DNA from 3 places in the Synechococcus sp. O70.1 genome. Region 3 is predicted to be linked to each of the others. Evidence: predicted binding sites of a transcription regulator. Region 3 holds the regulator's gene; each other region holds the start of a gene.
What was found. Region 3 encodes NtcA, which controls nitrogen genes in cyanobacteria. Its sites were predicted from a motif close to GTANCNNNNGNTAC; they were not measured.
Positions count from the first base shown of each region.

Region 1: a site for NtcA is predicted at 7,455-7,468, ahead of NW833_RS10470 (ferredoxin--nitrite reductase). Genes of this name have one in related genera too.
Region 2: a site for NtcA is predicted at 7,530-7,543, ahead of glnA (type I glutamate--ammonia ligase). Genes of this name have one in related genera too.

Region 1 is NZ_JANSIT010000022.1:11,872-21,477, reverse strand. It holds gene NW833_RS10495 (L-lactate dehydrogenase) at 1-403, opposite strand, end outside; gene NW833_RS10490 (ABC transporter ATP-binding protein) at 479-1,321, opposite strand; gene NW833_RS10485 (nitrate ABC transporter ATP-binding protein) at 1,356-3,347, opposite strand; gene ntrB (nitrate ABC transporter permease) at 3,402-4,355, opposite strand; gene NW833_RS10475 (CmpA/NrtA family ABC transporter substrate-binding protein) at 4,489-5,811, opposite strand; gene NW833_RS10470 (ferredoxin--nitrite reductase) at 5,844-7,397, opposite strand; gene NW833_RS10465 (ABC transporter substrate-binding protein) at 7,574-8,473, opposite strand; gene NW833_RS10460 (energy transducer TonB) at 8,506-9,222, opposite strand; gene NW833_RS10455 (hypothetical protein) at 9,580-9,606, opposite strand, start outside.
Region 2 is NZ_JANSIT010000003.1:15,372-24,977, reverse strand. It holds gene thrS (threonine--tRNA ligase) at 1-742, shown strand, start outside; gene malQ (4-alpha-glucanotransferase) at 720-2,348, opposite strand; gene pyrE (orotate phosphoribosyltransferase) at 2,432-3,046, opposite strand; gene NW833_RS02260 (YbaB/EbfC family nucleoid-associated protein) at 3,205-3,534, shown strand; gene recR (recombination mediator RecR) at 3,539-4,138, shown strand; gene NW833_RS02250 (SDR family oxidoreductase) at 4,361-5,089, opposite strand; gene NW833_RS02245 (hypothetical protein) at 5,156-5,737, opposite strand; gene glnA (type I glutamate--ammonia ligase) at 6,015-7,439, opposite strand; gene trxB (thioredoxin-disulfide reductase) at 7,723-9,141, shown strand; gene purL (phosphoribosylformylglycinamidine synthase subunit PurL) at 9,150-9,606, opposite strand, start outside.
Region 3 is NZ_JANSIT010000006.1:119,849-129,454, forward strand. It holds gene petD (cytochrome b6-f complex subunit IV) at 1-363, shown strand, start outside; gene leuB (3-isopropylmalate dehydrogenase) at 509-1,624, shown strand; gene ntcA (global nitrogen regulator NtcA) at 1,657-2,328, opposite strand; gene NW833_RS05535 (M61 family metallopeptidase) at 2,503-4,305, shown strand; gene NW833_RS05540 (hypothetical protein) at 4,387-4,794, shown strand; gene NW833_RS05545 (hypothetical protein) at 4,844-5,536, shown strand; gene NW833_RS05550 (hypothetical protein) at 5,544-6,431, opposite strand; gene psbV (photosystem II cytochrome c-550) at 6,684-7,220, shown strand; gene psbV2 (photosystem II cytochrome PsbV2) at 7,289-7,738, shown strand; gene NW833_RS05565 (LapA family protein) at 7,799-8,281, shown strand; gene NW833_RS05570 (sulfatase-like hydrolase/transferase) at 8,269-9,159, shown strand; gene NW833_RS05575 (AI-2E family transporter) at 9,178-9,606, opposite strand, start outside.

The sequences.
Region 1 (9,606 bases), on a different contig from region 3:
CTGGCGGCAGCCCCGACAACTTCAAAGAAACATAGGTCATGACATCAACGGGGTTGCTCACCACGAGGAAGATGGCCTCTGGACAATGCTCCATCAGGGCCGGGATCAGGCTTTTGAAGATCTCGACGTTGCGGTGGACCAAATCCAAGCGGGTTTCCCCAGGCCGCTGCTTGGCCCCTGCCGTTAAAATCACCACATCAGACCCGGCGCAATCGGCCAGCTCCCCTGCCCAGATCCGCGTTGGCTCGACAAAGGGGATCCCATGCACCAGGTCCATCACTTCCCCTTCCAGCTTGGCGCGGTCGATATCGTGAAGAACCAGCTCGTCCAGCGTGTTCTGGATAACCATCGCGTAGGCACAGGCCATGCCCACTTGCCCAGCGCCGATGATGGATCCCTTCAAAAGGCGACGAGAAGCCTGCTGCTTAGCCTGCTGCTGAAGGAGCGACAGAGGTTGGTGCCCAGAGGCCGTCATGGCTTAATCCAAGACATGGGCGAAGCGACGGTAGAGAAAGTCGAGGGCAGAGTGGCGCAGCTCGTAAAACTCAGGCATTTCCATGATACGGGAGCGGATGCGCGGTCGCTCGAAAGGAATGGTCAAGATCTCGCCAATACGAGCAGCAGGGCCGTTGGTCATCATCACCACCCGGTCTGATAGATAAAGAGCCTCGTCGATGTCATGGGTAATCATCAAAACCGTGCAGCGGTGATCCCGCCAAATGGCTAGCAGCTCATCCTGGAGCTCTTCCTTGGTAATGGGATCCAAGGCCCCAAAGGGCTCGTCCAATAGCAGCACTTCAGGGCGAACGGCCAGAGCGCGCGCAATGGCCACCCTTTGCTTCATGCCGCCAGAAAGCTGCTTGGGCCGCTTGTGGGCTGCTTCGGCCAAGCCCACGAGTTCCAGGTGTTCCTGAACGATTTCCCTTTTCTCTCTGGGGGATTTATCGGGATAGACCTGATCCACCACCAGATAAACATTTTCAAAAGCTGTCAGCCAAGGCAAAAGGGAATAGTTCTGAAACACCATCATCCGATCCGGCCCTGGAGCAGTGATGGGCTGGCCCTTGAGGGTAATGGACCCGGACGTTGGAGCAGAAAACCCGGCCACCATGTTGATCAAGGTGGACTTACCGCAGCCGGAGTGGCCAATAATGCAGACGAATTCCCCGGCAGCTACTTCCAGATTGATGTTTTCCAAGGCAACAAAGGGCCCTGCCGCAGTCCAGTAGGTCTTGCCCACATTCTGAAGACGCAGAAGAGGCAGCCCTGCGGCAGAAACTGTTGAAGACGAGGGCGAGGAGGATAGGCGAGAGCGGGTCATCATGGCGTTTTCGGGTTGAGTAAGGTAACAAAAGCTAAACTTCGCTAAGCCGGTAGTTCTGCAGCTTCGGCTCCTGCCCTATGGCCACCGACTCCAGGTAGGCAATGGGATCCTCGCCATCAAAGCGGGATCCATCGCCAAAGAGCAAAGCTCCACGGTCGTGGGCCCGATCCGGCAGCCCCAGGTCTCTGGCAGCTAGGGCATAGGTCTTGTCGTCTAGCACTTGCTCGAGGACAGAAACCCAATTGCGAGGAAAAGCGCAGAGGCCCCAGCGAGCCATCTGCGTCAGGATCCAAAGGTGCTCCAATCTTTCCGGACAGGTGTTGCGCCCGTTGGCAAACTGATGGAAACCGACAATCACTTGCGATTCATCGGCAATTCCCCGCTGCAGGATGCCCCTCCACCCCGGCTGCAGATCCTCCAGGGCCACGCCCACATACTGGGGCTGAGCCAGCCACTCCAAGATCTCAGAACGGTGCTGCGGCTGATCGCAGTAGTGGCAGGCCTCCAGTAACGCCTTGACCAGGGCCACGTGGGTGCGGGGGTAGCTTTGGGCCCAGTCCTGACGCACCGCTAGCACCTTTTCAATGTGGCTAGGCAAGATTTCGGGGGTCGTGGTGACGATAAACCCCAGCCCTTCCCTAACGGCGCGGGAGTTCCAGGGTTCGTCCACGCAGTAGCCGTCGATATTGCCGGCTTTGAGGTGGGCCACCATCTGCGGGGGTGGGATCACTGTCAACGTGACGTCGCGATCCGGATCCACCCCTCCGCTGGCCAGCCAGTGCCGCAACAAGAAGTTGTGCAGGGAAGCTGGGTGAACCACCCCCAGGGTAGGGACGGCCTCTGGGGTTTGCCTTAGGTAGTTGCCAAGATCCCAGGGGCTAAAAACCCCCTGCAGCAAAAGTCGACGCCCAAAGGTAATGGCGCTGCCGCCGCGGGAGAGGGTTAACGAGGTTACCAAAGGCACCGGCACTCCCCCTACTCCCAAAGTGGACGCCAACGGGATCCCGGCCACCACCACGGCCGCATCCAGCCGACCGGAGCGGATCCCTTCCCAGATGGTCTTCCAGCCCGGCTCCCGCACCAGGGTGACCTGTTCCAGACCGTGCTTTTGAAACAGGCCTTTTTCTTGGGCCACCACCAGAGGGGCGCAGTCGTTGAGGGGCACAAAGCCAATTGCCAAGTTGACTTTTTCCAGCCCCCCCTTGGCGATGGCCACGCGGGTGAGAGTTTTCTGGCGGGCCCGCTTTTGTTGGTTGAGAAAGTGGATCATCTCCCCCCGCAGGCTGTAGTACTCGGGGTGATTCACCACTTCCAGGCGGTGGCGGGGGCGGGGAAACGGGATCCGCAAGATCTGGCCGACGCGGGCCTCAGGGCCATTGGTGAGCATCACCACTCGATCTGAAAGCAGAAGCGCCTCGTCCACATCGTGGGTCACCATGACGCAGGTGAGCTGCTCGGCCTGGGCAATCTCCATCAGTTGCTCCTGCAGGCTGCCGCGGGTAAGGGCGTCCAGGGCCCCGAACGGCTCATCCAACAGCAGCACCCTGGGGCGAATGGCCAAAGCCCGGGCAATGGCCACCCGCTGTTTCATCCCCCCCGACAGATGGGCCGGGCGCTTGTCGGCTGCCCCCTGCAGCCCCACGCGGCGGATGTGCTCTTCCACAATCTGCTTCCGCTCCGCTTTGGGAAGGGATCCCAGCACCTCGTCTACGGCTAGAGCAATGTTTTCCCGCACCGTCAGCCAGGGCAGCAGGGAATAGTTCTGAAACACCACCATGCGATCCGGCCCGGGATCCGTCACCTGCCGGCCCTCTAGGAGAACACCGCCTCGGGATGGCTTCTCTAAGCCGGCAAGGATATTGAGCAAGGTCGATTTGCCACAGCCGGAGTGGCCAATGAGCGAGACAAACTCCCCTTTTTGGATCTCTAGATGGATGTCTCTCAGGACAGGGTAGACTTCTCCATTGTCTAGGAGAAAATCTTTGTCTACATGATCAACTTCGATGTAGGGCTGGGTCTTCATAAGGCTACCTAAGGGATTCCTTGAAATGGATTGTTGGGATCAGGAAAACTTAGCCTAGTGATCTTCGCTCACCACCAGCGAGCCAATCCAAGCCGTGATGCGATCCAACAAAAGTCCAACTAGGCCAACATAGACCAAGGCCAGAATAATCTCGCTAACGCGGGAGCTATTCCAGGCATCCCAAATAAAGAATCCAATGCCCACACCGCCAATCAACATTTCCGCCGCCACAATGGCCAGCCAAGACAGGCCCACCCCAATGCGCAAGCCGGTGAAAATGTAGGGCACGGTTGCCGGGAAGACGATCTTGAAGAAATACTTCCAGCCAGACAGACGCAGAATTCTGGCCACATTGCGGTAATCCTGTGGGATCCGCTGCACGCCAGCGATGGTGTTGATCAAAATAGGCCAGAGGGCAGTGATGAAGATAACAAAAATGGCGGAAGGATTGGCATCGCGAAAGGCGGCCAAGGAAATGGGCAGCCAGGCTAAAGGTGGCACTGTGCGCAGCACCTGAAAGATGGGATCCAAGGCCTCGTAGAGCCAGCGGTTAACCCCAATGATCATGCCGCCCACGACCCCCACCAAGCCGGCCAGGGCAAACCCAATGAACACCCGCCGCAAGCTGGCCCAAATTTGCCAGAACAGCCCTTTAGCATTGCCACCATAGTCAAAAAAGGGATCTTTAATGAGGGGATCCCAAGTGTCCTGCCAAACTTGGAGAGGTGTGGGCAAGTTGGCTCCCGGCCGGCTATAGGCAATTTGCCAGAGAATGAGCAGGATTAGAATGGCCGTGGCGGGCAACAGAATGCGGCGCAGCACCTTGTAAACCTGAACCCGTTGCCGCCAAGCAAAGGTAGAGCTAGCGGGTGAACCAATGCCGGCGTTGGCCTGAAGAGCAAAACCTGGGCCAGTTTTCAGCAGCCATTGTCCTAGGCCAGCCAGTAGGGAAAGGAAGATCCGCAAGAGGTGGTAGCTCAACTTTAGGGCAGATTCGGGAAGTCTCATAGTCTACTAGGAGTGAGGTTGAAGTTAGCTTAGAGGGATCCCAAGAGAGAAGGGGTTCAACTTGAACACTCTAGGTAGAAGTTGGCGGATCCCTTCTCTCCTGGGCAGTTACCAACTCAGGCAAGTCAGCAAGTTAGGCCAGCTTCTTAATCGCCAACTTCTCCAGATAGGCGGCAGGATTTTCGGGATCGAACTTCACCCCATCGAAGAAGGTTTCCACGCCGCGGGAGGTGCTGGGGGGAATAGCAGCCTGCTGGCCAATGGCTTTGGCGGCCTCGCGCCAGAGATCTTCTCGGTTGACCTTATCCACCAAAGCTTTGGTATCGGTGTCAGCAGGCAGGTAACCCCAGCGGATGTTTTCCGTCAAGAACCAGAGATCGTGGCTCTTGAAGGGGTAGGAAGCACTATTTCGCCAGAACTTCATCAAATGGGGGCTGTTCTCAACAACCTTGCCGGTGCCGTAGTCGAAAGTGCCTTTGGCGCGGCCCAAGATATCCGCTACGGGAACCCCCAACCAGCGACGGTTGCTAATGATGCGGCACATTTCTTCTTTGTTTTCCATCTGCTCGCACCAGATCTGGGCTTCTAGGATTGCTTTCAACAGGGCCAGGGTGGCTTTCGGGTGCGCATCCACCCAGTCGGCCCGCAGGGCAAAGGCCTTTTCCGGGTGGTTGTTCCATAGCTCGCCGGTGGTGAGGGCACTATACCCCGCTTTTTGGTTCACCAGCTGGGCATTCCAAGGCTCGCCCACACAGAAAGCTTGCATGGTTTTGGACTTCATGTTGGCCACCATTTGCGGGGGCGGCACCACAATGAGGGAGACATCGCGGGTGGGATCGATCCCGCCTGCCGCCAGCCAATAGCGCATCCACATGTCGTGGGTACCGCCGGGGAAGGTCATCGCGCATTTGGGCTCTTTGCCGGCTGCTCGCAACTCGGCAAACTTAGCTTTGAGGGGGGAACTATCCAAGCCAATTTTCAGATCCCGATATTCGTTGGAAATGCTGATGCCCTGACCGTCCAGATTGAGACGGGCCAAAATGTACATAGGCACCGGCTTGCCATCGGTAACTTTGCCGGTGGTGATGAGGTAGGGCATGGGGGTGAGGATGTGTGCCCCATCGATGCCACCGGCGGCGGATCCCAGCACCAAGTTGTCGCGGGTGGTGCCCCAAGAGGCCTGCTTGACCACCTCCACGTCTTTCATGCCGTACTTGGCAAAAAACCCCTTCTCTTTGGCAATGATGAGGGGGGCAGCGTCGGTGAGGGCGATAAATCCCAGCCTGGCTCGCGTGGTTTCTGGGGTATCAGCTTGAGCTACCCAGTAGCCCTGCCCCAAGGATTGGGATTGGGCGCGGGGGATCCCAGCCGTAGCTGCTCCAGCCGCAAGGGCAGCTGCCCCAGCCAAAAACTGGCGACGGGAGATGGGAGAGGAAGTGTTGAATAGCTTAGACATCACAACCTCCAAAATTTCGAACGACGAACTGCCTAGTAGGTCATCAAGGGGGAAGCAGAGGTCTGAGCAGCCGAGGGATCACGACGCGGCCTGGCCCCGAAGTGCTCAATCAGTAGCTCCACCAAGACGGGCTTGAGGTCTTCGCAAGGGATCCCTTGGCGCACACATTCGCCCAGCTTGGCGTCTTTGCCCACTTCTCCCCCCATGTAGATGTCCACTGCCTCCACCGGCTTGCCGTCCTTGCGAACGGTGGTGCCCATGAGGCCAATATCGGCCACCTGGGGCTGGCCGCAGGAGTTGGGACAGCCTGTCCAGTGGATGCGCACTGTTTGAGGAATCTCCAGCTCGGCCTCCAGCTCTTCCATCAAGGCCACGGCGCGGTTTTTGGTCTCGATGAGGGCAAAGTTGCAAAACTGGTTGCCCGTACAGGACACCAACCCCCGCTGCAAGGGTCCCGGGTTGGGGGAGAACTTTTTCAAGAGCGGCTCTTGGAGAAGCGGCCCCACCCGCGAGTCGGGCACATTGGGGATGAGCACGTTCTGCTCCACCGTTAGCCGCAGCTCTCCGGAGCCGTACACCTCCGCCAAGCGAGCCAGCTCCCTCATCTCCGGGACGTTGAGCCGCCCGACGGGCACGTGCAGGCCTACAAAGTTAAGGCCCAGTTGCTTTTGGGCGTGTACTCCCAGCAGATCCCGCTTGTGCCAGACCACCTCGTCTTTTTCCGCCGCTCTGGGCAGAGGGTGGCCAATCTGCTGCTCCACCGCCGCCCGAAACTTCTCTAGGCCCCACTCGTCAATGAGCCACCTCAGCCGCGCCTTTTGCCGGTTGGCCCGCAGGCCGTGATCCCGATAGACCAGCAGCACCGCCTCGCATAGAGGAACCACATCGCGGGGATCTACCCAAACGTCCAGCCCGATGGCCTCGGCACAGCGGCGGGCCGAAAAAAAGCCTCCCACCAAGACGTTGAAGCCCAGCTTGCCCTCTTTGAAAGCAGGCACAAAAGCCAGGTCGTTGATCTCGGCATGCACCGAGTTGTCGCGACAACCGCAGATGGCGATGTTGAACTTGCGCGGCAGGTTGGTGAAGGAAGGGTTGCCCTCGCCGTTGTTGGTTACCATGTCCTGCACTTTGCGGGTGAGGCCACGCACGTCGATCAGCTCATCCGGGTCGATACCGGCCAGAGGGGATCCCGTGATGTTGCGCACGTTGTCCATGCCTGACTGGATGCTGGTCAGGCCCACCTCCTTGAGTTGCCGCAGAACCTGAGGCATGTCCTCAATGGGAATGCCCCGCAGTTGCAGGTTTTGCCGAGTGGTGATGTCGGCTACGCCATCTTGGCCGTAGGGGCGGAGGATCTCGGCCAACTTGCGCATTTGGCCGCTGGTCAGGATCCCATTGGGCAGGCGCAGCCGCAGCATGAACTTGCCAGGGGTGCGCTTGCGAAAGAAGATCCCCAGCCACTTGAGGCGGTGATCTCGGTCGTCTTCGGGGATGTTCTCCCAGCCCATTTGGGCAAAAGCTTCCAGCTCGTCCTTAACCGCCAGCCCATCCTTCTCGCTTTTAAGGCGTTCAAACTGGTTCGCCATGATCGCTGCCGTGGGATGAACGCCGCCTATCCTAGCGATGACGAACCATGGACTTTGGTAGTTGGCGTTACACTTCTTAACGAGCTATGCGATTTCGGCATAGCTAAGTTGTGGTTTATGCATAGGAGAGGGGGATCCCCTTTCCCCTGCTAAGAAAAACAGCGTTTACTGCCCCTCTATCCCACCTTCAAAAGAACCCTAGCCAACTGCTCGCAGGCTGCCCTGATCTTCTCCAGGGTGCCGGGATTGACCAAGCCGTAGTAGTCAAATCCATAAACTTTCCCAGTTTGGACGGCTTGCAACCGATTCCAAAAGGGGCGGGAACGGAAAAACGCCAAGGGATCCGCCGCCTCCGGGTTGACCACCAGCAGAACTTCTGGGTTGGCTTCCAGGATGCGCTCTGCCGAAAGGGTGACGTAGCCCCGAAAAGGCCCTTGGCTTTGCAAAGTAGCGGTGAGATTGTCCGCGCCAAAGCGTTCCAGCAGATCCCCGGCCCAGCTTTGCCGGTTGGGAGAAAGAATCGGCTGGGTGCCCACCAAGAGCAAGGTTTTGGGTCGAACGCGGGGCAGTTCCTGGGGCAAAAGGGATCCATACTGCCGCAGCAAGGGATCGGGATCCGCCCCCAAAGCAGCAGCCAGGGTGGCAATCGTCTCTTCCAAAGCAGCCCAACTGTCCACGCGGGTGAGGTAGGTGGGGATCCCCAGCTCCTGCAGCCGTTCTGCCAGAGCCTCGTGAAAGCCACTGGCCCCCACCACCCAGTCCGGTTGTAGGGCCACAAGCTGCTCCAGGTTGGGTTGGTTGCCCAGCCCCAGGCGGGTCAAGCCTTGGAAGCGGGGATCCTCCTCCAACAAACGACTGGCAGGGATCCCCACCAACCTATCGGGGGCCAAGCGATAGAGGATATCGGCAGTCAAGGTGGTGAGGCTGACTACCCGACGAAAAGGACTCTGTCTCGCTGACAGGAGTGGCTCCTGAGGGATCCGACCTTGGGCTTGGGCCAAACGCCCCATTCCCCAGGCCCCCACGCTGGCCAGACCAAAGGCGAGCAGTTGACGGCGAGAAAGACGAGACAGCATAGACAATCTCCAAAACCATTCCCAAACAGCAATCAATTGAGGGTGAACTGGATGGGCACCACCACCCAAGACTCGATGGGGGCGTTGTTTCTCAAGGCCGGGCTGAATTCCCACCGCTGCACCGCCTCCTGCGCTGCCCTATCCAGGGCGGGAAACCCACTGGAAGAGACAATCTCCACCTGCTGCACCTGCCCCTGGGCATTGACCTTGGCCCGCAGCAGCACCTGCCCCTGTTGGCCGAGACGGCGAGCTTGAGGAGGGTAGAGGGGCGGAGGATTGCGACCGGGGATCGGGCGGGCCAGGATGTCCGGCTGGGGGTTGGCAGCCACTGTCGGTGGGGAGGAACTGGGGGTGGCAGGTGTTGGGGCAGAGGAATGGGGTTGGGCTGCACCTATACCGCCAGGTGTCCCAGTTTCAGGATCCCTTGGCCCCAATCTGCTCTCGCTGCCGGGGGAAGGCGGAGCGGCGGCAGTCTTTACGCTGGAACGGATCCCTTGGATCAAGGGGGTAAAGCGGGGCAGAGGGGTGCTTGAGGTAACCGGGGCGGAGGTGAGTGGAGTCGCGGTAGAGGTGGGGGTAACCGCCGGAGTTGGGGTGGGCTGTTGTGGCGGAGGAGTGGGTTGCGGGATGGCTGTCGGTAATGGGGTCAGTGGAGGAGTAGGGGTGGGTTCTGGCTTTGCCGTGGGAATGGGTGTAGGGGTCGGAGTTTGCAGGGCCAGCAAAGATTCAGCTTCCGGGATGGCTGGCATCTCGATCTCTTGGGGCACAGGCTCCGGTGGGGATAGATCGTCTGCAGGGGGCGATTCCGGGGCCGGGCCGGGCGGCTCTGCTGTTGGCTCTGGTGGGAGAGATTCTATGGATTCTGAATCCGGTTCGAGCAACTGTGGCTCGGGATCCTCACAGCAAAAGCGTGACTGGGATCCGGAGTTCTGCGTCTGATCAAGGCCGGGATCCCCACCAAGCCAGCCCCAGCAGCGCCATCAGGTGCAAGAGGAGGGAAATCAACCCCTCCCGGCGCAGCGGTCGGGGATCCCTGGCTCGCAGGTGGAGGACGGTCCCCGGCGGATCTTCCCCCTCCCTGGCAAGCTGTCCAGAGGGCAGCCCAGCTATAGCCGGCCACCCAAGCCTCTTGC
Region 2 (9,606 bases), on a different contig from region 3:
GCCCGATCAGTTGGAGGAGGAGTTTCTCAATGTTGTGGATCTAATTCTGGTAGTCTTCGACAAGCTCAAACTCAAGAATTTCCGTGCCCGCCTTAGCTTTCGCGATCCCAAGTCTGACAAGTATCTGGGATCGCCGGAAGAATGGGACATGGCTGAAAATGCCATTCGCCGTGCCGTGGAGAAGTTGTCGATGCCCTATTTTGAAGGGATCGGAGAGGCAGCTTTCTACGGGCCGAAGCTGGACTTTATCTTCCGCGACGCGCTGGATCGGGAGTGGCAGTTGGGCACGGTGCAAGTAGACTACCAAAACCCGCAGCGCTTTGATTTGTACTACATAGCTGAAGACGGATCCCGGCAGCGGCCGGTAATGATCCACCGCGCTCCCTTTGGCTCGCTGGAGCGGCTCATCGGGATCCTCATTGAAGAGTACGCGGGGGATTTTCCCTTTTGGCTTGCGCCGGAACAGGTGCGCATTTTGCCCGTTTCCGACCAATACCTGGGCTATGCCATCCAGGTGCGGGATCAGCTGCGGGAACAGGGGATCCGCGTCCACATCGATGCCGACAGCGAGCGCCTGCCCAAAAAGATCCGCAATGCCGAGAAGGCCAAGATCCCCTTCATGCTTATCGTGGGAGAACAAGAACAGGCAACCGGCACGGTAAGCGTGCGGCAGCGCCACGGAAAAGACCTGGGATCCCTGACAGTGGCTGAGTTCCTAGCTAAGGCGCAAGCGCTTGAGTAGAACCTGCCTGGGAATGGCTTCTTGGGGCTGCTGCAGCCGCCCGTTCCTGGGCCAGGGCCGCCCGCCGTTGTTCTAGATCATGGGGAGAGATGCGTCCATAGGTCACGCTCATCTCGGCCAGCCGCTGGGCCAGCTCTGGGCGCAGCATCTCCTCGCGGTAGCGCCAGGCCCAGTTGTTTTCGGCTCTGCCGGGAAAGTTCATGCGCGCCTCTGCCCCCAAGCCCATTACGTCCTGGAGGGGAATAATGGCCAAATCGGCCACGGAAGCAAGGGCTAGGCGGATGAGATCCCAGTGGATGCCAGCGGATCCCTGGCAGCCCAGGTAGCGCAGCAGGTTCTGCTTCTCCCACTCCGGGCGATCCGGATCCTCAAACCAACCCACTATGGTGTTGTTGTCGTGGGTGCCCGTGTAGACGACGAAGTTGCGCTCGTAGCTGTGGGGCAGGTGGGGGTTGTCGGGGCCGGCGCCAAAGGCAAATAGCAGGACCTTCATGCCGGGCAGGCTGAATTGATCCCGCAGTTGCACCACCTCTGGCGTAATCTCTCCTCCTAGATCTTCGGCAATGATTGGAATTTCCCCCAGCTTGTCGGCCAACGCCTGAAAGAAATCCGCTCCCGGTCCCTTTTGCCACTCGCCTTCCACCGCCGTTTCTGCCTTGCTGGGAATAGCCCAGTAGCTCTCGAAGCCGCGGAAGTGGTCAATGCGCACATAGTCCACCTGCTTGAGGATGGCCTGGATGCGCCGGATCCACCAGTCGTAGCCGCGAGCCTTAAGCACCTCCCAGTTGTAGAGGGGGTTGCCCCAGCGTTGCCCAGTGGGGCTGAAGTAATCGGGGGGGACGCCGGCTACCCATAGGGGCCGCCCCTCTTCATCGAGCTGAAACAGCTCCCGGTTGGCCCACACGTCAGCACTGTCGGCGGCAACATAGATGGGTACATCGCCAATGAGCTGCACTTGATGCTGGTGGGCATACTCCCTTAGGGATCTCCACTGCTGGGCAAACAGATACTGCCAAAACATCTGGCGGGTGACTGCGTCGGCGTAGCGGTCGCGGGCCTCCTGGAGAGCAAGGGGATCCCGCTGGGCTAGGGCTGGAGGCCACTGAGTCCACTCTTGCTCGCCATACACCTCTTTGAGAGCCATGAAGAGAGCGTAGTCCGGTAGCCAATCCGCCTCCTCGGCACAGTAGGCGTGAAAGGCTTCCCAGTCAGCAGCGCTAGCCTTTTCCTTGAAGGTGGCCCAGGCCCGCTGCAAAAGACCCAGCTTGAAGGGGATGACAATCCCGTAGTCCACCCGCTCAGCATCCCCCGCCTGGATGGCTGGCCACTGGGGCAGCTCCTCCCAGGCGTTGGCCTCCAGCCAGCCAGCTTCGACCAGTAGCTCCGGGCTAATCAGCAGCGGGTTGCCGGCAATGGCAGAAAAGCTCATGTAAGGGGAGTTGCCCCAGCCAGTGGGCCCCAGAGGCAGCACCTGCCAGAGGCGCTGGCCGCTTTCTACCAGAAAATCCACAAACCGATAAGCGGCCGGCCCCAGGTCGCCAATGCCAAAGGATCCCGGCAGCGAAGTGGGGTGCAAGAGGATCCCACTGAGTCTGCCCCTGTGCATGGCTGTGCCTTTTTGCCCAAAAGGTATTCCACCGCCTATGCTGTCACTTTTGCAGCTTGATGGAAAGTCCCCGCACGCCCAAGCTAGCTCCTCAAGCCTTGACCGACAGCCCGGTGGCAAGCCCGCACCTCTTCGAGAGTAAACAGGCGGCGAAAGGGAATCCCCATCTGGCAAAAGCGAGCTTCTGCCCCTTCCTGCCGGTCGACTAAGGCGAGGATTCCTTCTGCCCGATAGCCTGCCGCGCGTACCCGCTCTACAACCTTGAGGGCAGAGCCACCCGTAGTGACGACATCCTCCAAGATCCACACTCGACTCTCGGCTGGCAGTTCTGGCCCCTCGATCCAGGCCTGGGTGCCATGAGCCTTGGGCTCTTTGCGGACAATCAGGGCTGCTAGGTTAGCCGGCTGGGCATAAAGAGAAGCCAAGCTCACTGCCGTCACCAGGGGATCTGCCCCCAGCGTCATCCCGGCAACTGCTGCCGTTTCAGGGGGCAATAGCCGATGAAGCAGGGATCCAGCCAGGTAGGCCCCTTGGGGGTGGAGGGTGACCGGTTTGCAGTTGATGTAGTAGGAGCTCTGCCGCCCGGACGTGAGGGTAAAGGATCCCTCGCGGTAGGCCAGTTGTGCCAGCAAATAGAGCAATTTCTCCCGCGCCTCAGCCGGGGAAAGGTTTAAGGGGGAACACTCCAGTAACAACACAGCAGGGATCCAAGTTTTTCCACTGCACTCGTTGCAACGATAGCCGAAGATGGCAGCCCAACCAAGAAGCCCGATCCAATCTGGAAGGGCAGGTACTTTTACCAACGGAAGGAAAGGAGTAGAGTAGAACAGCAGAGTCTCTCAACTACGAGGATCCCATGACGCGAGGCTTTGGACCCTTTGGCAAGATTCAGGAAGCCCTCAAAAAAGCTCAAGAGGTGCGCGACGGCGCCCAAAAGCTGCAAAAAGAGCTAGAAGAAATGGAAATTGTTGGCGAAGCCGGCAATGGCTTGGTGAAGGTGACGGTCAACGGCAACCAGGAGCCCCTTAAGGTGTCCATAGATCCCCAAGTCCTCCAGGAGCCAGTGGATGTGGTGGAGGACTTGCTGCTGACGGCAATGGTGAATGCCTACACCCAGTCGGCTGAGACGATGCGCAAACGCATGGAGGAACTGACGGCAAATATCAGCCTGCCGGGGCTGGGCTAATCCTGTGTACACTCGCCCTTTGGCTCGCCTAATCGAGGAGCTGCAGCGCCTGCCCGGCATTGGCTCCAAAACCGCTCAGCGGCTCGCCTTGCACTTGCTCAACAGGCCCGCCCACGAGGTCGAGGCCCTGGCCCAAGCCCTACTGGAAGCCAAGCAAACCGTTAAGCACTGCTCCATCTGCTTTAACTGGTCGGCAGAGGATCCCTGCGAGATCTGCCGCTCCCCCCAGCGGGACCGCCTGCTCTGGTGCGTGGTGGCCGATGTCAGGGATCTCATCGCCGTAGAGCGAACGCGCGAGTTTAAGGGTCTCTACCACGTATTGGGGGGCTTGATCTCGCCCATGAATGGGATCGGGGCTGAGCAGTTGCGCATCCGCGAACTGGTGGCACGGGTGGCGCGGGAGAAGCCCCAGGAGCTCATTTTTGCCCTCAGCCCCAGTGTAGAGGGGGAGGTCACCATGCATGTGGTTAAAGATTACCTGAAGCCGGTTGCCCCCAACCTGCGCATGACTCGTCTAGCTTTTGGCCTGCCCATGGGATCCGAGTTGGAGTATGCCGACGAGGTTACCCTGGCCCGTGCCCTAGAAGCGCGGCAGGAGCTGTAGCAGCAGGCTGCCGGAAGGACTGGCTGGGGAGCTAGTCGGTGAAGCCCAGGATCCAAACTCTCCTAGATCAGAGCTGGCAAGGCGTTCCGGGAGGCGGGTGGTGGCGCTAAACACTCTGCCCGAATAGCCGCAAGTAGCTCTCTAGCCCCCCAGCCAAGAGGGGCCTTGCCAAGTTAGCCAGCAGGGATCCCACCTCTAGCCTGGAGGTGCTCTTGGCAAGCTTTAGAGGAACTGATGGCTCTCTGGCTGCAGCACTACCTCATTAGGCACGGCATTGGCCGGCAGGGTGAGGACAAAGCGAATGGCCTCGGCAGCCGTGGCGGGGCTGAGCATTTTGTCCCTTTGCACCTTGAGGCTGATGGGATCCCAGAAGGGGGAGTCGATGCCGCCAAAGTAAAACAGAGTAAAGCGTACCCCAAAGCGCTTCAGCTCGTCAGCCATGCACTTGGTAAAACCGACCACGCCAAACTTGGCAGCACAGTAGGCAGAGGCCATGGCCATGGGGTGGCGACCCAGAATGCCGGGGAAGTTGAGAATATGGCCGGACTTCTGCTCCCGCATGGCGTTGGCCACCAGTTGGCTGGTGTAGAAGCTGCCCTTGAGGTTGACCGCCAGCATCTGCTCCAGGTCAGCGGGGGTAATTTGCGGGGCAGGTTTGAGGATGCCGGCGCCGGCGAGGTTGATTAGCACATCGATCCGCCCGTGCCTCTGCAGCGTTTGGGTCACCAGCGCCTCGACCTGGGCGTAGTCGGTTACATCTGTGGGGATCCCCACTCCAGAAGCAGCCCCGAGGGCTACTGCTTTCTCGGCCAAGGTGGCTAGGGGCCCTTCTCGCCGCGCCGCCAGCACCAGATGGGCTCCGGCCTGAGCCAGGAGAGGCACAAGGGCGCTGCCAATGCCCCCTGTGGCCCCTGTAATGAGAACAACCGCCTGGGACAATGAGGAAGACACGTTACGTTTTTTAAACTCTTCCTCTCATCATACCCAGGGAGTGGCCTTGAGGGACGATCCAGAGAGTTAAACGCGACGCAGCCGCAGTCGTTGCACCCATTCTCCCCCGAAGCGCAGCCAGTCTGCCATTTTTTCTGGACTCACCTGTTGGTCGTCCCGCCAAACAATAAGCTGCGGCCCGGATCCCTCAGCGCAACAAGGAGGATGCTGCTCCAAGAAGCTAAGAAACCTAGGATGGAAGCGCAGGCGAATCTTGGCCTCATCTTCTCCGCGCAAAAGGTAGCGGCGAGAAAACTTGGGATGGTTCTCGAAATTGATATCCTGCATGCCAAAAGCTTTAGCAACGTCGTGGAACAAGGGAACTTCTGGGTGCAGCCGAAAATGAGGTAGCCGTAGGTCTTCGCAATAGGCCCAGAAAACAGACTGGCAATGAGTGCCGCGACTCTTGCCCCAGACAATCCTGCGACTCTCGCCCCTGCCGCTGGGGTACCTATACTGATAGTCAAAGGCACCGATCTCAGTTCCATCGATTAGCCGCTTGGACATTGAGTTGTAGAAACGTCGATCGTAGCCTTGTTCAAATAGTTCAAAGCCTGCCTGAAGCAAGCGGGAGCGGATCCCTTCGGGTAGCTCTGCTGAAAACGACATGCCCAGGCTCCTGGCCACCTGCTCCAAAGCTTCCCGACGCTTCTTCTCTAGATAGTCAACTAGCTTCTCTAGATAGTCAGCTAGATAGACAACAAGCGCCAGAAGGCCTAAGAGAATAAGGACCCAAATTATAAGCCATCCCATCCAAACCCCCCCTGAGTTTGTAAACTCAGCACCCCCATCCAGAGTACCATAGCAGGCACAAAAAAGGGATCCCTCCAGCAAGAAGGGATCCCGTTCAAAAGCCTTGGCCGAGAACTAATGGTTTAGATGAGAATCAGGCGTCGAAATAGAGCGCGAACTCGTAGGGGTGAGGCCGCAGGTTGATGGGGTTGATCTCGTTGTCGATCTTGTACTCGATGTAGGTCTCGATGAGATCCTCAGTGAAGACGCCCCCCTCCAACAAGAAGTCGTGATCCTTCTGCAGGCTTTCCAAAGCATCCAGCAGGGATCCGGGCGTGGAGGGGATCTTGGCTAGCTCCTCCGGCTCTAGATCGTAGATGTCTTTGTCCAGGGGCTCGCCGGGGTGGATCTTGTTCTTGATCCCGTCCAAGCCAGCCATCAGCATAGCCGAGAAGGCAAGGTAAGGGTTGCAGGTGGCATCTGGGCAGCGAAACTCCAGCCGCTTGGCCTTGGGGTTTTTGCCCGTTACCGGAATCCGAATGGCTGCGGAGCGGTTGCCCTGCGAGTAGGCCAAGTTTACCGGCGCCTCAAACCCAGGCACCAGGCGCTTGTAGGAGTTGGTGGTGGGGTTGGTGAAAGCCAGAAGGGCTGGTGCATGCTTGAGGAGGCCGCCGATGTAGTAGAGAGCTATCTCGCTGAGATCCGCGTAGTTGCCTTCTTGGTAGAAGAGGGGCTGGCCGTCTTTCCAGAGAGACTGGTGCGTGTGCATGCCGCTGCCGTTGTCGTTGAAGAGGGGCTTGGGCATGAACGTCACCGTCTTGCCGTGCTTGCGAGCCACGTTCCGGATCACGTACTTGTAAATCATCATGTAGTCGGCAGAGGTGAGCAGGTCGGCAAAGCGGTAGCCCAGCTCTCCTTGCCCGCCAGTGGCCACCTCGTGGTGGTGCTTTTCGATGGGCACCCCCAACTTGGCCATGGTTAGCAACATCTCGGTGCGGAGGTCTTGGTGGGCATCGGTGGGCGGCACAGGGAAATAGCCTTCTTTGTAGCGCGGCTTGTAGCCCAGGTTGCCCCCTTTCTCCTCCCGGCCTGAGTTCCAGCGGCCCTCGATGGAATCGACGAAGTAGTAGCCGGCGTTCTGAGTTTGGTCAAACCGTACATCTTCAAAGATGAAAAACTCTGCCTCGGGCCCAAAGTAAGCCGTATCGGCAATGCCTGTCGATTGCAGGTAAGCCACAGCCCGCATGGCTAGGCTCCGAGGACAACGGCTGTAGGGCTGGCCGGTGCGGGGTTCAATGATGTTACAGATGAGGCTGAGGGTGGGCACTTGGAAAAAGGGGTCGATCCAGGCCGTTTTGGGGTCTGGCACCATGTACATGTCTGACTCGTTGATGGATTTCCAGCCCCGGATGCTGGAGCCATCAAAGGGCAGCCCTTCGCTAAAAACTTGCTCCGTCAGCATTGAAGAGTGGAAGGAGACATGCTGCCAGGTGCCAAAGAGATCCACAAACTTGAGATCCACCATCTGGATATTGTTGTCGTGGATCATTTGGAGCACTTCTTGTGGGGTGGATGCCATGCCTTTCTCCTAACTTGACTTGGGTTGCGGTTGAAACTAAGACAGGCCGAAAGCGCTCACCCATCCTAGAAAGGCCGACACCAGCTTTTTGTATCTTCTGATACAAAGATGACCTGGTTCCAACCTTCCCCCCGTCAAAGAGTAGCCCACCGGCAGTCTGCAGGAGAACGAAAATGAAACTGACAAGCCTTGGACTCGTTGAGGCTGCGGAATCGTGTTAGGCTAAAGCGTAGTCATTACGAGTTTGACTTGATAGTCCCGTTGCGGAAGGGGAGATAGAGCAATGACAAACCAAGGTCGGGTTGAGAATGTGGTCATTATTGGCTCGGGCCCTGCTGGGTTGACTGCAGCCATTTACGCTGGGCGCGCCAACCTGAAGCCGGTGGTGTTCGAGGGGTTTCAAGTGGGCGGGATCCCGGGTGGGCAACTGATGACCACCACCGAGGTGGAGAACTTTCCGGGCTTTCCCGAGGGCATCAGCGGTCCCCAACTGATGAAGAACATGCGCGCTCAAGCAGAGCGGTGGGGGGCGGAGCTGTACGCCGAGGATGTCACCTTTGTGGATCTCAGCCAGCGGCCTTTTGTAGTCCGCTCTGACGAACGGGAAGTGCGCACCCACAGCCTCATTATTGCCACCGGGGCTACGGCCAAGCGCCTGCACCTGCCTGGAGAGGAGATCTACTGGAACCGGGGCATGTCGGCCTGTGCTGTCTGCGATGGGGCCATGCCCATGTTCAGGGGAGTGGAACTGGTGGTGATTGGCGGTGGCGATACCGCCTGTGAGGAGGCCACCTACCTAACTAAGTTTGGATCCCATGTCCATATGCTGGTGCGCAGTGGCAAGATGCGGGCCAGCAAGGCCATGCAAGACCGGGTGCTCAACCACCCCAAGATTACGGTGCACTGGCACACGGAGGCGGTAGAGGTTCTGGGCGACGGCCAGCGCCTGAGGGGCGTGAGGGTGCGCAACAACCAGACCGGCGAGCTGCAGGAGATGGCGGTAGGGGGGGTATTCTACGCCATTGGCCACAAACCCAACACGGACTTGTTCAAGGGGCAGCTGGAGCTGGATGAAGCTGGCTACATTGTCACCCGCCCCGGTTCTGTAGCCACCAGTGTGGAGGGGGTATTTGCCGCTGGGGACGTGCAGGATCACGAGTTTCGTCAGGCCATCACCGCTGCCGGCACCGGCTGTATGGCAGCCATGCTGGCGGAGCGCTGGCTCTCGGAGCGAGGTCTAGCTCAGGAATATCCCGTTGTCCCGCCGAGCCAGCCGGAACTTGCTTCTGCTATCGAGGTAGAGCCTGCGGGAGGCTCCGCTGTCGAGGAGGCCGGTTTTGAGCAGGAGGTGCAAGAGGACCTCGACTTCAACCAAACTTGCCATGAAGGGGGCTATGCCCTGCGGCGGCTTTACCATGAGAGCAATCGCCTGCTGATGGTCAAGTACACGGCTCCCACCTGTACCCCTTGCCATGCCCTCAAGCCAATCCTGAACAAGGTCATCGAAGAGTTTGCCGACAAGCTGCACGTGGTGGAGATCGATATCGAGAAGGAGCCGGAGATTGCCGAGGCCGGCGGGGTAACCTGTACGCCAACGGTGCAGTTTTTCAAAAACAAGGAGCTGGTGGCCCAGGTGGTGGGCGTCAAGCCCAAGTCCCACTACCGCGAGGTGATCCAGGCCAACTTGTCCGAATCAGCCTAGTCTACCAGCTAGTCGGCAAAGGCACTGGAGTAGGCGGCCTGTAGAGCTGCCAAAGAGACCGACAACACGGGATCCCCTTCTGCAGTAGTCACCACCAAGGGATCCGCTGGCCCGCCCACCTGTCCTAGAAGCTGCCACTGGCCGGGAAGCTGCGACTCTAGGTAGGCTTCCCAAGGGGAGCGCTGGGCTGGATCGACGGAAACGAGGATGCGGCTGGATCCCTCGCCAAAGAGAGCTAGATCCCAACGGGTAGACGGAGAGGGGATCCAGATCTTGGCTCCTCGTCCGCCGCTGAGGCAGGCTTCCGCCAGCGCCACGGCTAGTCCCCCCTCACTGCAGTCGTGGGCAGAGCGCACCCACCCCTGCCGGATGCCGTGGCGGCAGGCCGCTTGCACCTGCCTTTCCAGTTTCAGATCCACGGGCGCGGGCCGGCCTGTAACTTTCTGGTAAATGACCGCCAAGTAC
Region 3 (9,606 bases):
CCGGTGGTCATCCTGGGCACCATTGGGGTGATTGTCGGCCTGGCGGTTATGGATCCCGCGGGTGTAGGCGAGCCGGCAGATCCCTTTGCCACGCCCCTGGAAATTCTTCCCGAGTGGTACCTCTACCCTGTGTTCCACATTTTGCGCGTTGTTCCCAGTAAGCTGCTGGGCATTGCCCTGATGTTGGCTATTCCCGTGGGCCTCTTGTTTGTGCCTTTCATTGAAAACGTCAACAAGTTCCAGAACCCGCTGCGCCGTCCAGTGGCAACGACGGTGTTTTTGATTGGCACTTTGGTAACCCTGTATCTAGGCATTGGCGCCACTCTGCCGCTGGACAAGTGGGTTACCCTGGGCCTGTTCTAGAGAGCCGAATATTGATAACTCTAGGTGCAGCAGGCTGATGGCCAAGCTGCACTTTTTTTAGGGGAACTTTCCCGGGGGACTTTTCGGCAGACCTTGGGCAAGGGGATGGTAATATCGCTACGCACTCCTCTTGCGGGGATCGCCCATGAGCGTTTCTTCTTCTGCTGCTCAAACCTATCGGATTACTGCCCTAGCCGGCGACGGAATCGGCCCTGAGATTATGCAGGTGGGTCGGGCAGTTTTGGACGCCGTTGCCGCTCAGATGGGGTTTTCCCTCCAGTGGCAGGAGGGCCTAATTGGCGGAGCAGCCTACGAGGCCACGGGGGATCCCTTGCCCCCGGAGACCTTGAAAATGGCCCAAGAAAGCGATGCCGTTTACTTGGCAGCAGTTGGCGACTTTAAGTACGACACCCTGCCGCGCCAGAAGCGACCGGAGCAGGCTTTGCTGGGCTTGCGGGCCGGCTTGGGGCTATTTGCCAACTTGCGCCCCGTGAAGATCTTCCCCCAACTGGTGCAGGCCTCTTCCCTAAAGCCGGAGGTAGTTGCTGGGATCGACCTGGTGGTGGTACGCGAGCTCACCGGCGGCATCTACTTTGGTCAGCCCCGCGGGATCTTTGTCGATGCCCAGGGATCCCGCCGCGGCGTCAACACCATGGCCTACAGCGAGGCCGAGGTGGATCGTATTGCCCGCGTAGCTTTTGAACTGGCCCGCAAGCGACGGCGCAAGCTTTGCTCGGTGGATAAGGCCAATGTGCTGGAGGTGTCGCAACTGTGGCGGGAGCGGGTTACCGCCATTGCCGCCGAATACCCTGACGTAGAGCTTTCCCACCTCTATGTCGACAACGCGGCCATGCAGTTGGTGCGCTGGCCAAAGCAGTTTGACGTCATCCTAACAGAAAACCTCTTTGGGGATATCCTCTCCGACGAGGCGGCCATGCTAACTGGCTCCATTGGCATGTTGCCTTCTGCCTCTCTGGGAGCTACCGGCCCAGGCCTCTATGAGCCAGTCCATGGCTCAGCTCCGGATATTGCCGGCCAAGACAAGGCCAACCCCATTGCCCAGGTGCTTTCTGGGGCAATGCTACTGCGCTACTCCTTGGATCAGCCCCAAGCTGCTGACCGCATCGAACAGGCCGTCGAGGCGGTTTTGGCTCAGGGCTACCGCACCGCCGACATCTACTCGGAGGGGATGACCCTGGTCGGCTGCCGGGAAATGGGGGAAAAGATCCTGGCTGCCCTGGCTCAGCTGCCCGCCTCCTAGCAGGTGTCTCTCAGCCGTTGAGAGCTGGCCCCCTAGGTAAAGCGATGGCTAAGCTGGATGGGGTCGTGGACAGTGATCTTCTTCTTGTGGATAGAAATGTAGTTTTTCTTGCGCAACTCTCCCAAGAGACGGGTAATGGTGACGCGGGTTGATCCGATGGCTTCGGCAATAGCCTGGTGAGACAGCTTGAGGTCGATGGTTACGCCATTGGGGCCAGGCACCCCGAAGTCGCGGCAGAGGATCAACAAAAAGCTAACTAGGCGGGAGGCCATGTCGCGGTGGGCCAGGGTTTCAATCATCATCTCTGTCTGCAGGATACGGGAAGCCAAGCTCTTAAGCAGCAACATGGCCAGCTCAGCGTTCTCCCGTACAGACTTTTCCACCTGTTCGATGGGCAGAGAAAGCAGCTCGACGCGAGTAAAAGCTACGGCGTGATAGAAGCGGTCGGAGCGCTGCCCGGTAATGAAGGAGAGCACACCAAAAATACTGTTCTCCCGCAGGAGGGCAACGGTAATTTCTTCCCCCCTTTCGTACACCCGCGAGAGCTTAACCGCCCCTTTGACCAAAAAGTAAACCCGCTCCGCCGGATCGCCGGGGAGAAAAATGGTCTTGCCGCGTTCATAAGTCTCGATAACCGGAGGATGGCGAGATCCTCCTAACTGCTTAAAAGCTGCAATGAGAGATTTTTCTGCGACGGCCACCACGAGATTCGTCAACCTTTCAAGGTCAGTTTATCTCTAGGATCAACCCCAGAGGTTAGCTTGGGGCACCTGGATCGAGCTGCCCACGACTCGAAGACTACCCTAAACTTAAGAGACTCTGCCTGGATATCTTTGTAGCCAGAGCTACGTTCCTTTGTTGCGACAAGGGAAGGTTGTATGGGGATCCCGCCGGCTGAGGTTGCTACTCCTTCTCGCCCTGGCCGTCAGCACTTTACGGTGCGGATGCCAGAGCCAGCCAGTCACCTCTTGGAGGTGGAGCTGCAGATTCGCGAAGTGGAACCAGAGGTGCCCCTGCGGCTGCGGCTGCCAGTGTGGACGCCGGGATCCTACCTAGTGCGGGAGCATGCCCGCCATGTACAGGAGTTTCAGGCCCTGAGCGAGCAAGGGAGCCCTTTGGCCTGGCGAAAGGTTGATAAAAACACCTGGGAGGTAGACCCACCTGGGTGTTCGGCGGTTACAGTCCGCTATCGGGTCTATGCCTATGAGCTGACGGTGCGCACCAACCATCTGGATCTCACCCACGCCTATTTCAATGGGGCGGCGCTCTTTCTCTACGTGCCTGGCCGCGAGCGGGAGCCCTATACGCTGACCGTGATCCCTCCCCACCCCGACTGGCGCATTGCCACCAGCCTGCGGCCCCTGGCCTCTCCTTCCCCAGGGGATCCTAGCGCTGGCCAGTCTTTCTTTGCTGAAGACTACGACGAGCTGGCAGACAGCCCAGTGGAAGTGGGCTTGCACCAGTTGCGCTCGTTTGCAGTGGAAGGGATCCCGCACTACTTCGTAGTCTGGGGAGCGGGCACCCTGAATTTGGATCAAGCAGTGGCCGATGCCGAGAAAATTGTCCGAACCACGGCAGCGTTTTTTGGCGGGCTGCCCTACGACCGCTACTGGTTTATTGTGCATTTGTCGGCCGGGGGATTTGGTGGCCTAGAACACAAGTACAGTGCCACCCTCAACTATTCTGGACTAGAGCTGCATCAGCCTCAGTCCTACCGCCGCTTTTTGGCGCTGCTGGCCCATGAGCTTTTCCATGCTTGGAACGTCAAGCGGCTGCGCCCTCTAGCTTTGGAGAAAATTGACTACAACCAAGAAAACTATGTGGACTGCCTCTGGTTCTGCGAAGGGGCAACCAGCTACTACGAAAATGTTATCTTGCTACGAGCAGGGATCCTCAGTGCCAAAGAGTTTCTGCAGATCCTATCTGAGCAAATCAGCCGGCTACAGCGCACGCCAGGTCGAGTCGTACAATCGCTGCAGGAGGCCAGTTTCGATGCTTGGATCAAGCTCTACCGCCCCCACGAAAATAGCCTCAACAGCCAGGTTTCCTATTACCTCAAGGGCGCTTTAGTCTGCTGGCTGCTAGATCTGCACATTCGCCACCTTTCAGGGGGGCGGGGATCCCTGGACACGGCCATGCAGGATTTGTGGCAGCGCTTTGGCCGGTTTGAGAAAGGCTATACTTACCAGGACTTGCGGGAGGCCTTTGAGCGAGCAGCCGGTGTTGACCTTGGGCGCTTTTTTGCCGCCTACGTGGAAGGCACGGAAGAACTGGACTACAACGCCTACCTCCATCCGTTTGGCCTCACCCTCAAGGCCCACTTTAGCCGCCCCAACCCTCCTCCCTACCTGGGCTTGAACTTCAACGGCGAGGGCAACCGCATCAGCGCCGTCGAGATGGGCTCCCCGGCTCAAAAAGCAGGCATCTGGGCTGGCGACGAGCTGGTGGCTTTGGATGGCTTTCGGGTAAGCGCCGCCACCTTGCCAGAGCGCCTGGCAGCCTATCAGCCCCACCAAACCATCTGTCTTAGCATCTTCCAAGGCAATCAGTTAAAGCACTTTTGGATCCCCTTGGATCCACCCCGCCCGGATGTGTACACCCTCGAGGCCTTGCCTGAGCTCACTCCCGCCCAGAAAGCGCTCCAACAAAGCTGGTTGGGATCCCTTCTGGCTCAAGAGTAAGCAGGAGGTAGCAATGCTTTAAAACCTTCCTAGCTGTTCACAACTCCTGAGTTAGGTTAAAGAAAATAGGATCAAGGGAAGATGACTCTGCTTTTAGGTCTTCTAATTGGATTGGCTATTGGTTTCTGCCTGGGCGTTTATACCTGTAGGCTCACTCAAAGAGCTAATAGTCAGTTACTGGATGAGATTCTAAGAAAGTTACAAGCTGATCTTGAGGGCTTCAAACTTCATATCTCAGAAAGTCTGTCCGAAAGTTACCAAAACTTCCTTCAGCATTTAGCTGGGTACAGAAGTCAGCTAGTTAAGAACATAAGTAACCAGCAGAATATCCTGAGCAGGCTATTAGAAAGTACAGAAAAAATTTCCCAGAATCTAAGCTCAAGTTCTAGCCTTCAAAAGACGAAGGAAACTAACGAGGGAACTGCTGGCGCGCGACTCAAGAGTTTGCCGCCAGGGACGATTAGCCAGTTTGCCGCCAGGGACGATTAGCCTTGAACAGGTGAAAATAGGGGTATTTCTGTGGTCTAGGAACATAAGGATGAAGAACCTGATCCCATCTAGTAAAAAAGCCGATGCAGAAGGAGAACTCGATAACAAGCTGAACTGGATATCAAACCTTATGGGTCAGAGGTACTCGCTGATCGAGAAGCTTTACAAAGAAATTAAATCTGGCATTGGAGAAGAAAAGGCCTTAACTCTTTGCTTAAAAGGCAAATCCCCGGAAGTGATAAGTTATAGCTGCCAACTTGCTTCCACTCTACATAAGGTTAATTTCTTAGAGGAATATAACTACTCAAAATCCTCCAAAAACCTGAGGGTAAAGCTAAGCAAGTCTCCAGAGGCAATCAAGTTCCTATCTGGAGATTGGCTGGAGAGATATGTCAAACAGCAACTGATCAAGTTTGCTAGAGAGCAGGGACAGAAGATCGATTTTTCCTACATCGCAAATGCGGAAGTTACTTTGCCCGACGGTAGCGACTTTGAGATCGATCTCTTCTTTCACATTAACGACCGATTCTACTGGATAGAGTCGAAGACCGGCAGCTATAGAGACTGTATAGAGAAGTACTCTTGGCTCGCCTCCGAAATGGGTCTCGGCCCAGATCAAGTCTTTCTGGTCTTGGCAGATGTTGATCAAGAGACGAGAAGTAGGATCTACTCCTCCTATAACCTTTCAGCTATTAGTGTCGAGGAGGTTGAGTCTCTGCTGTACAGAATTGTGAGGAGGTAGGCCCAGTCTAAGCTACCACCTTGACAGCCTGCTCCATACACCACCAGGGATCCTCCGCAAAAGCCGGCATGGGCGTGCTGCCCGCCTTGCCCAAGATGGCCAGCCGAACTTCCCGATCCAGCCGAGATCCCGATCCGTAGGGATCCTCAGAGGGGGGCTCCAGTCTTTGCCCCAGAGGGGGCATTGCCATGATGCCCGGCTGCATGCCAGTAGCGCTGACCCAGATTTTGAAGCGATCCACCGCTGTCTCTGCCCCTTCGGGCAGTTGCATCTGCAGCAGATAGCGAGGGCCAGAGCCGACCAACACGCTTTCGCTGGGGCGCAGGCGAGTAGGAAAGTCCGGCTGGTAGGGATAGACCAAACCGACGCTGCACTGCCGTTCGTCAAAGACTATTACATAGACATGCACTGGGGTGAGAGCCTTATTGTGCAAGGCGATGGCGAGGTTGCGGCCTGCCTGGATTTGCAGCTGGCCTTGGGGATCCCGCGGCAGGGGTCTGACCTCGGCGGGCCTGGAGCCGCTGGCTGGCGTTTCCAGTTGCAGAAACTCCACTTCCAGGACATTGCTTAAGGCGTCGCTAGCCGGTTGCAGGTTGAGGAGGTTGTCGAAGGCGGCCACGTGCTCCAACAGCCGCACAAGCTTGCGGGGCAGAGCCTGCAGCTTTTTCACCGGGATGCGGACAGCCGCCAGGGCCACGTCTTCTCCGCGGCGGTAGAAGTAATAGGTTGCATCCGGCAGCATCTCTACCCGCAGAGCCGCCGTTTCCGGTTCAGTGTGGGCCAGAAGCGGCGAGGCCGGCAGAGCCGCTACCAACTCGTCAACAGAGATCGGCACTTGGCTGGGATCTGCACAGGTGAAGGCCACCCGCAACGGCTGGAACCGGAAAGATGACATGGGCAATCCTAGAACTCGGCTCCAGAACCTCCAGATCGGCAGGCTAAGCTTTATGCTAGCTGTTGTCGCAAAGGCCAATCCTAGCTGCTGGAGATCCTGAATTTGCAATTAAACTTAACACTCCAATGAAGGGAAAGGGAAGCCAAAATCCTGTCTGCAAGTGATCCCGCAATGGTCTATCCTTAGATCCGGGTGTCGGGTTTGTCGCTGGAGCAAAGCTGACGCCCTTTTTGAAGTCATTGATGGAGACCCATGTTTAGCAAATCCTTTTCTTTGCAGAAAGCGCTGGCAGCGGCGCGTCGGCGGCTGTTGATTTGCATTCTGGCGCTGGGGCTGGCTGGGTTTGCTGGGTGGCCGGCCCTGGCAGCTAGGCAGATCCCTCCGGTACCCCTGTCGCCAACTGAAACCATTACTTTTACCGAGGCGCAACTGGCCCGCGGCAAGCAACTTTTTAACAAAACCTGTGCCCAGTGCCATGTGGGGGGTCAAACCCTTCCCAACCCAGATGTGACCTTGAAGCTTGAGGATCTGGCGGGGGCAACACCTCCTCGCGATAACGTGCTGGCAATCGTGGACTACATCAAAAACCCAGTCACCTACGACGGGGTAGAGTCCCTGGTGGAATACCATCCCAACACGCAGCTCTTGAGCGAGTATCCCCGCCTGCGCAACCTTACCGAGGAGGATCTGAAGTTAATTGCTGGCTATATCTTGGTTCAGGCCAAGACGGTGCCCGGCTGGGGCGGCACCAAGAGCGAATCCCACAGTGACCTCTCGGCCTATCTCTGATGCCTGGGCAAACTCAAGGGGCAAAGCGGTGGCGGATCCCTCAGCCGGCCTAGAGGTGGGCGGGGATCCTGCTCCTAGTTTGGCTGGGGTTGGCTAGCCCAGCGCTGGCCCGCGTGGATCCCTACGTGAGCCAATATCTGCGGGCAACTGGGCCGGTAGAGCTGCCCTGGGATGCGGAGGGACACACCCTTACCTTTACTCCGGAGCAGCTGAGCGACGGGAAAAGCCGCTTCCAATCTGCTTGCTTGAACTGCCATGTGGGCGGCTCTACCCTGCCCGCTCCCAACATTTCTCTCTCGCTGAAAGACTTGCGCGGTGCCACTCCGCCCCGCGACACCATCCAAGCTCTTGTCGAGTACCAGCGGGATCCCCGCAGCTACGACGGCAGCAAGCCTAGCTACGGCTGCCGCCCTGTGCCCCCCTCTTGGATGGATGATGAGGCGCTGCGCAACCTAGCTGCCTTTATCCTGAGAGCCGCTCAAGTGGCCCCCGGCTGGGGATCCAACACCTTCAACTAACCCCGTCCTGCCCCCCGGCAGGGATTGGTGGTAGCCTAGGGGAGAGGGAAGGTTGAGGTCATGCTCCAAAACATCCGCTCCCTGCTCCTAGGGCTGTGGATCCTGGCCTTGGGGATTTTCCTGGTCCAAAACTGGGGATCGGCAGCGGTGGTTGTTGTAGCTGGACAGGCTGGCCCTGCTGTACCTCTGTCGCTGGTGCTCTTGATGGCTTATGGAGTAGGAGTGGGCTTGGGATTTTTGTACGTGGGATCCTGGCAGCTCCACGAGCGGGCGTTGCAGCGCCAGGCCATTCGCAAGCTCAATCAGCTCCTCGACCGGGTGCGCTTTTTGGAAGCGCAGCTACTTCCCCCCGACCACTATTTGCCACCAGATTTGCCGGATCCTGAGACAGGCCGCTATTCCTATTCCAATATCCCGCCGGAACGCATTCGCGAGCCTGCCCCCGAACCCAGCGAACCTGAGGACGATGCAGCAACAACCCCCAGCTGGCGGATTGTCCGGCGGCCTTACTCTGCTGAAGAGGAGGAAGAATGGGATTCCTAAACTGGTGGAGATCGTCTCCAGCCCCCGCCCCTGAGCCCGCCCCCGAACCCCAGGGGCAGAATAACTACCTGCTCATCGTGCTAGACAGTTGCCGCTTCGACAGCCTGCTGGCGGCTAAGCCCAAGCACTTGCTGAAGCTAGGTCCTCTGGAAAAGCGCTGGAGCTACGCTTCCTGGACAGCTCCTGCTCACTACAACCTGCTCATGGGCCTGCTGCCCCATACCAGCCCCACCCACGTTTTTGCCTCCGAACACTACAAGCAGGAGTATTTGCGCTACAACGAGCGCCTCGGCACCCGGCAGCCGATTGAGTTCAAGCATCTGCTGCCTCACCTCTACCTGCCAACGCTCCTGAAGCACCAACTGGGCTACACCACCCACGCCCTGGTCTCCATGCCGGTGCTCAATCCCAGCACTCTGCTCAATCGCGACTTCGATTCCTACCGTCTCATGCCCCGGCACAACGACATGGCGGCTATGGTGGAGCAGTTGCGCTTTGATCCGGATCGCCCTAGCTTTTACCTGCTCAATGTAGGCGAAACTCACTATCCCTACGCCCTGCCCGATGAGGATCCCAGCGCGTGGCCCCACATTTCGGGGGTCAACGGGGTGCTCAAGCGGCTGGATGAAGGGAAAGAGGAGGGGATCCCTTTTTTCAGCGCCGCCCAGTTGGAGGAGCTGCGGCAGCGGCAGATTGAGTCGGTGCGCTACTTAGACGGGGTCTTTGAGCAGCTGTTCGATCTAGTTCCCAAAAACACCTACATCACGGTTACAGCCGACCACGGCGAACTGTTTGGAGAGGGGGGCTACTTCGGCCACGGCCCCATCCACCACGAAAAGGTGTTGGAGGTGCCCTTTATCGAGGGCAAAATTCGCTAGGACAATGCCTATTGGAAGCTAGACCTCCTGGATCTCCTCCCGGCGAGTTTCGAGGGGGCTTTTGCCGAGGGAGGTCACCTTTGCCGTCAAGTCCAACCCCTCTTCGGCGGCCAACTTGGCGGAACGGGCCACCTCGTAGAGACTCTTCACCACGCTGCTGAGGGGGATGGCAACGATCACGCCCAGGATGCCCCCCAGCTGTGCCCCCGTCAACAGGGCAATCAAGATCCACACCGGGTTGAGGCCAATCAGCTCTCCCATCAGCCGGGGAGCGATGACCCGATCCTTGATCTGCTGCACGATCAGGGAGACCAGCACCACCTTGAGGCTGAGCCAAATGTCCTGGAAGGCCAGCAGCACTGCTGCCGCGCCAATACCAATGAAGCCCCCTACCAGCGGGATCACCTCCAGCAGGCCAATCAAGAGGCCAAACAAAAGCCCAAAGGG